Regions from separate parts of the Robertmurraya sp. genome, predicted to be linked through region 2. Evidence: riboswitches for the same ligand, from Rfam matches in the RefSeq annotation. Region 2 holds a riboswitch; the other holds the start of a gene.

Region 1 (4,219 bases), on a different contig from region 2:
AAAAAGAACATCTTTAATTTCCTTTACAAAATCACTCTCTGATTTTCTTACTGGGTGGAAATGAGCCTTCCAATAACGCTTAATTTCCATTTCAGATCCGATTTTCTTTGTAAAGTAGTGCCCTGGTTCTAATTTTGAAATACCTTCTGACATCGTATAAGGCTCAGGAACAAACTGATACGTTAAGTAATACTGCAAAGAATCATAGTTTAATACATCGTTCTGCAGTGCGAGTAAAATACTCTTTTTCTCAGATGCAAAGAATGTCTTTTCCCCGTCATCAAAATAGAAGAAAGGCTTAATGCCGAATGGATCACGTGCTCCATAAAGCGTCTTTTCAACCTTATCCCAAATAACAAAAGCAAACATTCCACGAAGCTTCTCCACCGCTTTTTCCTTCAGATGGCTATATAGGGCAATAATTACTTCTGTATCGGAGCTTGTTGCAAAGGTTATTCCTTCTGCCAATAGTTCTTCTCTCAACTCAACATAGTTATAGATTTCACCGTTAAAAATAATCCAGTATCTTTCGTTTTCAAAATGAAGGGGTTGATGCCCACTTTCTATATCAATGATACTTAAACGACGAAACCCAAATTGAACATGAGAATCATAAAAATATCCGTCATCATCAGGTCCGCGATGTGTAATCACATTATTCATATTTTCAAATTGTTGTTTTTGTCCATCACTAAACACTTGCGATTTGTCATGAACACATCCAATAAAACCACACATGTATGTAACTCACCTACTCCGTTCTTACGAGTTTAATCTTCCATTCAGAAAGAATACCTATTAATACTACCATTAAAATTATCGAATCGCACTGTCTAATTGACCATTTCCTAAAAATTCAAGCTTACTACCCATTGTTTACATTCATTTTTGCTTCTAAACCACCATACCCTTATAGACGTAAAGAAAAACCGGGAGTTACAAATTTTCTGTAACTCCCGGCTAATTTATTCTATTGAATTATCTTTCAAGAGCTTCCTTACGAAGCGTGTCAGCTTTATCTGTACGCTCCCATGGAAGATCTACATCTGTACGCCCAAAGTGACCATAAGCAGCAGTTTGCTTATAGATAGGACGTCTTAAATCAAGCATTTTAATGATTCCAGCTGGACGAAGATCGAAGTTATTACGTACAACTTCAATAAGAACTTCTTCACTTACTTCGCTAGTACCAAATGTATCAATAGAGATAGATACTGGATGTGCAACACCGATTGCGTATGCAAGCTGTACTTCCACTTTATCTGCTAAACCTGCAGCAACAAGATTCTTTGCTACATAACGAGCAGCGTACGCAGCTGAACGGTCAACCTTTGTAGGATCCTTACCAGAGAATGCACCGCCACCGTGACGAGCATAACCACCGTACGTATCTACAATAATCTTACGTCCTGTTAATCCAGCGTCACCTTGTGGTCCACCGATAACGAAACGACCAGTTGGGTTAATGAAATACTTTGTATTTTCATCAATTAACTCTTCTGGTACAACAGGGTTAATAACATACTCTTTAAGATTACGTTGAATTTGCTCCAAAGTTACTTCAGGATGGTGCTGTGTTGAAATAACAATTGTATCAATACGAACTGGCTTATTATTTTCATCGTATTCAACTGTAACCTGAGTTTTTCCATCAGGACGAAGGTAAGGAAGAATATCCTCCTTACGAACTTCAGTTAGTCTGCGAGCTAGTTTATGTGCTAAAGAAATCGGAAGAGGCATAAGCTCTTTTGTCTCGTTACAAGCAAAACCAAACATTAACCCTTGGTCTCCTGCTCCAATTGCATCGATTTCTTCATCAGACATAGATCCTTCACGTGCTTCTAATGCTTGGTCAACCCCCATTGCAATATCAGCTGATTGCTCATCAATAGAAGTTAAAACCGCACATGTTTCTGAATCGAAACCATATTTAGCACGAGTGTACCCAATTTCCTTAATTGTTTCACGAACAATCTTTGGAATATCTACGTATGTAGAGGTTGTAATTTCCCCAGCAACTAATACTAAACCTGTTGTTACTGACGTTTCTGCAGCAACACGAGCATTTGCGTCTTTTGCTAAAATAGCATCTAAAATTGAGTCTGAAATTTGGTCACTGATTTTATCTGGATGACCTTCAGTAACTGACTCGGATGTAAATAAACGACGTTTTTTTGACATCTCCTGACCTCCTATTTATTTATACTTGAGAAAAAGGTATGCTTATTATATCAACATAAACAAAACCTTCCATTTGATACGGAACTCATTCCCTAAGTAGTATGAAATAAACATGCCATTTTTATTATGAAGGTTTGAAAAATTACCCACCCAAATAAAAACTTTATGCAAAATAAAAAACCTTCCCTGCTTGAGGAAAGGGTGATAGCAAAGTAATTTGCGCCTTTCGCTCTTATCGTTCAAGGACTAAAATCCTTGCCTCAGGTTAGCACCTTCTCTTTTATATTAATTACAGTTATCGTAATTAATTATTAAAGCAGGTTGCTGGGTTTCATAGGGCCTGTCCCTCCACCAGCTCGGGATAAGAGAGTATCCGTTCAATGTAGAATAATACCGTATCACGTCAAATACTGTCAACATCTTTATGAAAAATAGTTAGTTCATTCTTCAAATAATGAGCAATTGTTATCTTCACATTTCCTTTTATTGAGTTTGTAACGATTTTTTGCTATTAGTCGGTAAACCCGATTTCCAATTAAATGTACGAAAGGGAGGTGAAGCACTAACCCGAACAAGCATGTAATAGGAGAAAGAAGCAATAGCCTTCTTACAGCCCAATATCCTATAAGTACCTTTCCATCTGGATTAATCACATGAATTTCCCTTCTAAGATCCACTGCCTTGAACTGAGGGCTAAAACCTTTTCTCTCATATTCCTGAAGAGACATCCACGTCACCTTTTTTCCAATATCAAGCTTTTGAAAGAGCCTTTTGGTGTTCTGACATAATGAACATTGAGCATCAAATAATGCGATCATTTCCATTTGAATTTGTCCCTTCTTTTAATAGTATAGACTATTAACTCGGATTCTTGTTTTTATGAAATAAAAAGGCTATAAAATAGGTCAAATAAGATGTTTTTCCTTGCACCCTCTAATATTTTTATAAATAGTATAGACTAATTAAGTTAATGTGTTATACTAATTAAAAATAACAAATAAAGGTAGGTAGTCATCAGATGAACTCTGTCCGTATTTCTAACCAATTAAGTGAATTGTTAGCCTCTGGTCATGTGCATGTGCAACTATCTGTACCACAATTAGTCGAAAAGGTTCTTACTAGAAACGAAGGAGTCTTGACTTCGACTGGAGCTGTTCGAGCAACAACAGGAAAATATACTGGTCGGTCTCCAAAAGACAAATACATTGTTGAAGAAGCTTCCACAAAGGACAAGATTGACTGGGGAGCGGTTAACCAACCAATCTCTCCAGAAGTGTTTGATCGTTTATATAATAAAGTACTAAGTTACTTGAAAGATAGAGATGAGCTGTTTGTTTTCAAAGGGTTTGCTGGTGCAGATAAGAAACATCGCCTTCCCATACAAGTGATAAATGAGTTTGCTTGGCATAATCTATTTGCCCACCAGTTATTCATTAGACCAACAGCAGAAGAGCTTTTGACTCATGAGGAACAATTCACAGTCATATCGGCTCCAAACTTTAAAGCAGACCCTATTATTGATGGAACAAAGTCTGAGACTTTTATCATTGTCTCCTTTGAAAGAAAGACGGTATTAATCGGTGGTACAGAATATGCAGGAGAAATGAAGAAGTCTATTTTCTCCATCATGAATTACTTACTGCCTGAAAATAATATTCTCCCTATGCACTGCTCAGCAAATGTCGGCGTTGAAGGAGATGTTGCTTTATTCTTCGGTTTATCAGGTACAGGTAAAACAACCTTATCTGCTGATGCGAATCGACGCCTAATCGGAGATGATGAACACGGCTGGTCAGCTAACGGTGTCTTTAATATTGAAGGAGGCTGCTACGCTAAGTGCATTAACCTTTCAAGAGAAAAGGAGCCTCAAATCTTCGACGCGATTCATTTTGGATCTGTGTTAGAGAATGTCGTGCTGAATAAGGAAACACGAGTCGCTGACTATGATGATGGAACATTAACTGAGAATACACGTGCTGCTTATCCTATCCAATCTATTAGTAATATCGTGGATCCAAGTGTCGCTGGTCATCCTAAT
Region 2 (4,219 bases):
TTCCCAACGTTCTGTTAACAGACTCATCCAATCAACTCCTCAACCTGTGACATATGCTTGATCACATCATAGAAATCAACAAACTCTCTATGATTCAAGCCATACTCTTTTGATTTTTCTAATAGCAGTTCTCTTGCAATGACCAAATCAGCCTGCTTAGCTGCTTGTAAATCGGTTACTGAATCACCAATAACGACTTTGTAGAAATCTTCTTTAAGTCCACGTATAATACTAGGTTTACAGCAGCCGCAATCATTTTGACAATGCTCATCACATGCATTTGGCCAAAGAATATTGATATATTCGCCATTAAAATCAGCAGCATTACAATACACTCCTGAAAAAGGGCCGTAAGCTTGTAAAATGGGATATACAAAGAAATCAATACCACCACTAACAATATACAAAGGAATATCCTGCTCTTTCAAAAACTTCACAAAATCAGGAAATCCTTCGCGAATTTTTACATTTTCTAATGAATACGTAATGATTTCTTCTTTTTTTGAAGAAGGAAGCAACGAGAAAAGCTTTCCTACTCCTTCTCTTATTGAAATACGCTCAGATAATATGTCGTCTTTCAGCGCTTCCCATTCGGGAGGAGCAAATTTTTTCATAATGGCAATAATATTATCCTTCTCGGTGATCGTGCCATCGAAATCACAAAATACGGCTATTTTCTTGCTCATGATTGTTTCGCCACCTCAGTAACTCCCCACAGTTCGATCGCAGTTGCTAGTTCAGGATATTGCTGCGAGTTTTCTCGCAATGGCAATCCTTTTTGACTTAAATCAATAGCTTGGCGGAAAGCAAGACCTCCACCTTTCGCACCAGCCGGATGCCCATGAACGCCACCACCAGCATTAATGACACTATCTATTCCAAAATCTTGTAGTAAAAGTGGAACAAGTCCAGGATGAATACCAGCTGAAGGCACTGGGAAGCTCTTATTCATAGGTTCTGATTGATCTGTTAACGCTTCAGCAATCGATAATGCTGCTTTCTTTTCCAAAGCCACCGAACCGTATGGAGATGGGAATAAAGACAAGTCGGCTCCAGCGTAACGCAACAATTTTCCAAGTAGTAGGGAATGAGAAATTCCGTATACATCAGACGAAGTGAGTGCTCCACTCACAGCTGGATGTGCCATAATCGGAAGATCGACACCCTCTTCTTCGCGTAATTCCTGAAGAACATCAAGACCATACGCAAACACATTAAATAATAGTAAGTCCGCACCAAGTTCTTTTGCTCTTTTTGCTTTGTCAATTAATTGAGACGTACGCCCTGTCAAGTTCACAGCATACAAGGTACGATGTCCCGTTTCTTCATAAACCTGTTGCAGAACTTCTCTTCCACCAGTAATTCTCTGTTCAAAAGGAGTTAATGGGTTTTCAAAAAGAATTTCGTCATCTTTTACAAAATCGACTCCACCCAATGCCTGTTCGCGTAATTGGCTGAAGAGGAATGGAAGATCTCTACCAAGAATTCCTTTAAAAATACTCATCAATAACGGACGATCATATACCCCAAGCTTCTCTCTTAGACCATTAATACCAAACTTAGGACCTGGAAAAGCCGTTTTTAACTCTTGTGAAAAATCAAGATCTAATAGCTTAATCTTCCCGTCAAGAGACAACTTTCCAAACACCGTTGTTAAAATAGCTGGAAGATCTAGCGAAAAGTTATTCGAGGGATAAGCGATTTTTAACACCGCTACCGTTTCATTCGTATGTTCATCTATGTGTAATTTTTCTGTGGAAATAACTCTACCTTTATATTTTTTCAATTGTTCTTGCTCGAGCTTTTGTAATTGAGTCCATGAACCAACCGTTAAACCAAGCGCAATTTCCTCTGCTTTTTTCTCAGGGTTGTGTTTGGCGTCATGTACCAAGTACGTTGCGATGACCTCACTCATTTGCTTTCGTCCTTTCTCTTCTATACGCATATACATAAAAAACCTCTTCTTGTCATCAGGAAGAGGTTAGTATCGTAAACTAACATCTCCTTATCTATCAGCCTTTGCTGCAAGAATTAGCACCGTGCTTACAAAACATGTAAGTCGGTTGCCGGGCTTCGTCGGGCTCGTCCCTCCACCTGCTCTTGATAAGAAAACGAATGTTTTCATTATGGAATTATTGTTTATACTTTCAATTGATTTTGATTATTCCAGAATTTAATTCGACTGTCAATACATTAACTAAAAATTTGGAGCTTTGAAATTCTTTCAACCGCTTCTCGCAAACGTGCTTCCGAGGTTAGTAACCCAACTCGGACATAGCCTTCTCCCCATGTACCAAAACCAACTCCAGGGGCAACAGCAATATGTGCTTTTTCTAGTAATAGATCTGAAAATTGTTCAGATGTATAACCGGTAGGAACCTTTAGCCATGCAAAAAATGACCCCTCCGGAGCTACGACATTCCAACCTAATTCTTGAAGTCCTCCGATAAAGACGTCTCTTCTAGATTCGTACAATGCATTTAACTCACGAACACAACTTTGAGACTCAGTTAATGCTGTAACTGCCGCTTCTTGGACAGCTCCAAAAAGACTTACATATAAATGGTCTTGCAACAAATTAAGGGCTGAAATGACACTTTCATTTCCAACCGCAAAGCCTACTCTCCAACCAGCCATATTATACGTCTTAGATAACGTATAAATTTCAATCCCCACGTCTTTTGCACCTTCCGTTTGTAGGAAACTAATCGGTTTATGACCATTAAAGCCTATCGCTCCATATGCAAAATCATGAACAACACAAATCTCGTGCTCTTTAGCTAGTTCAACCGTATCCTCAAAAAAATTAGCATTGGCTATTGCGCCTGTCGGGTTATTCGGATAATTTAAGAACATAAGCTTAGCCTTTTCAAGCTCGCTATCTGTTAGAGCCGTATAATCGGGAAGAAAATGATTTTCCTCCTTCAATGGCATCGTAATCATTTCTGCTTGTGCAAGAGCAACTCCCGACCAATAGTCAGGATAACCCGGATCGGGGACGAGAACATGTTCACCTGGGTTTAATAGGCATTGTGGGATTTCAACAAGCCCAGCTTTTCCTCCGAAAAGGATGGCAACTTCTTTCTCTGGATTGATATCTACGTTATATTCTCTTTTATAAAATGTCGCAGCAGCCTCTTTTAATGATGCGAAGCCTTGGAAGGGAGAGTATTTGTGATTATTTGGATTCTCTGCTGCCACTTGCAGGGCTTTTACGATATGTGAAGCTGTCGGTTGATCAGGGTTTCCCTGACCAAGGTTTATTACATCATGACCATCACTGATCTGCTTATTTACTTTTGCAACAAGTGAAGCGAAGAATTGTTTAGGTAAGCTTTTTAATAATTTTGATTGAGGATATATCATCATTTTTCCACCTACTTTATATATTCGGGTAATTGGCAATTTTTATATTGAAAAACTAGTCACAAATGTATATCGTAAATGACAACTTGTAAAGTATTTTTACTAATATTTTTTTAGAAAAGGTGGTTTCTTATGAGAGTTTCTTGTATTCAGATGGACATAAGCTTTGGAAATGTAGAAGAAAACTTTCAAAAAGCGGAAAGATTAATAGAGTCAGCAATGGCTGAAAAACCTGACTTAGTCATTCTTCCAGAGTTATGGACGACAGGCTATGACTTAACCCGCCTCGATGTTCTTGCAGACGTGGAAGCAAAAAAGAGCATTGAATTTTTGCAGAAATTAGCTAAACAACATCGTGTGCATATAGTTGGTGGATCTGTTGCTTCTCAAGAAAACAACGGTGTGTATAACACACTACTTGTCATAAATAACGAAGGAGAACTTGTTTCCACATACAGCAAAGCGCATCTTTTTAAACTAATGAACGAGCATGAACATCTTCAATCAGGAAGTACAAAAGGGATATTTGCGCTCGACAATCACTTATTTGCAGGATTGATATGCTATGATATTCGCTTTCCTGAATGGATTCGTGCTCATACGACAGAAGGAGCGGAGACCATCGTGGTTGTTGCTGAGTGGCCTCTCCCTCGTTTGAACCATTGGAGATCTTTATTAATTGCTAGAGCTATTGAAAATCAATGCTTTGTTATAGCATGCAATCGTTCTGGCTCAGATCCCGACAATGTATTTGCTGGTCATTCATTGATTATTAATCCATGGGGAGAAGTAATTGCAGAGGGAGACGAACTTGAATCTATTGTTACTGGTCAAATTGATTTGGCAGAAGTGA

Evidence for each region. Region 2 has a riboswitch for S-adenosylmethionine ahead of ACGLXV_RS09245 (2,3-diketo-5-methylthiopentyl-1-phosphate enolase). Riboswitches for the same ligand answer to the same signal wherever they lie in the genome.
Region 1: another riboswitch for S-adenosylmethionine. It lies ahead of metK (methionine adenosyltransferase); the one in region 2 lies ahead of ACGLXV_RS09245 (2,3-diketo-5-methylthiopentyl-1-phosphate enolase).

What each region holds. Positions count from the first base shown of each region.
Region 1 covers NZ_JAKFCQ010000085.1:13,324-17,542, reverse strand. Annotated here, with positions in the region: gene asnB (asparagine synthase (glutamine-hydrolyzing)) at 1-738, opposite strand, end outside; gene metK (methionine adenosyltransferase) at 979-2,181, opposite strand; SAM riboswitch class I at 2,411-2,549, opposite strand; gene ACGLXV_RS11810 (thiol-disulfide oxidoreductase DCC family protein) at 2,622-3,005, opposite strand; gene pckA (phosphoenolpyruvate carboxykinase (ATP)) at 3,200-4,219, shown strand, end outside.
Region 2 covers NZ_JAKFCQ010000069.1:47,337-51,555, reverse strand. Annotated here, with positions in the region: gene ACGLXV_RS09255 (methylthioribulose 1-phosphate dehydratase) at 1-27, opposite strand, end outside; gene ACGLXV_RS09250 (2-hydroxy-3-keto-5-methylthiopentenyl-1-phosphate phosphatase) at 24-686, opposite strand; gene ACGLXV_RS09245 (2,3-diketo-5-methylthiopentyl-1-phosphate enolase) at 683-1,915, opposite strand; SAM riboswitch class I at 2,003-2,110, opposite strand; gene ACGLXV_RS09240 (pyridoxal phosphate-dependent aminotransferase) at 2,194-3,369, opposite strand; gene ACGLXV_RS09235 (carbon-nitrogen family hydrolase) at 3,499-4,219, shown strand, end outside.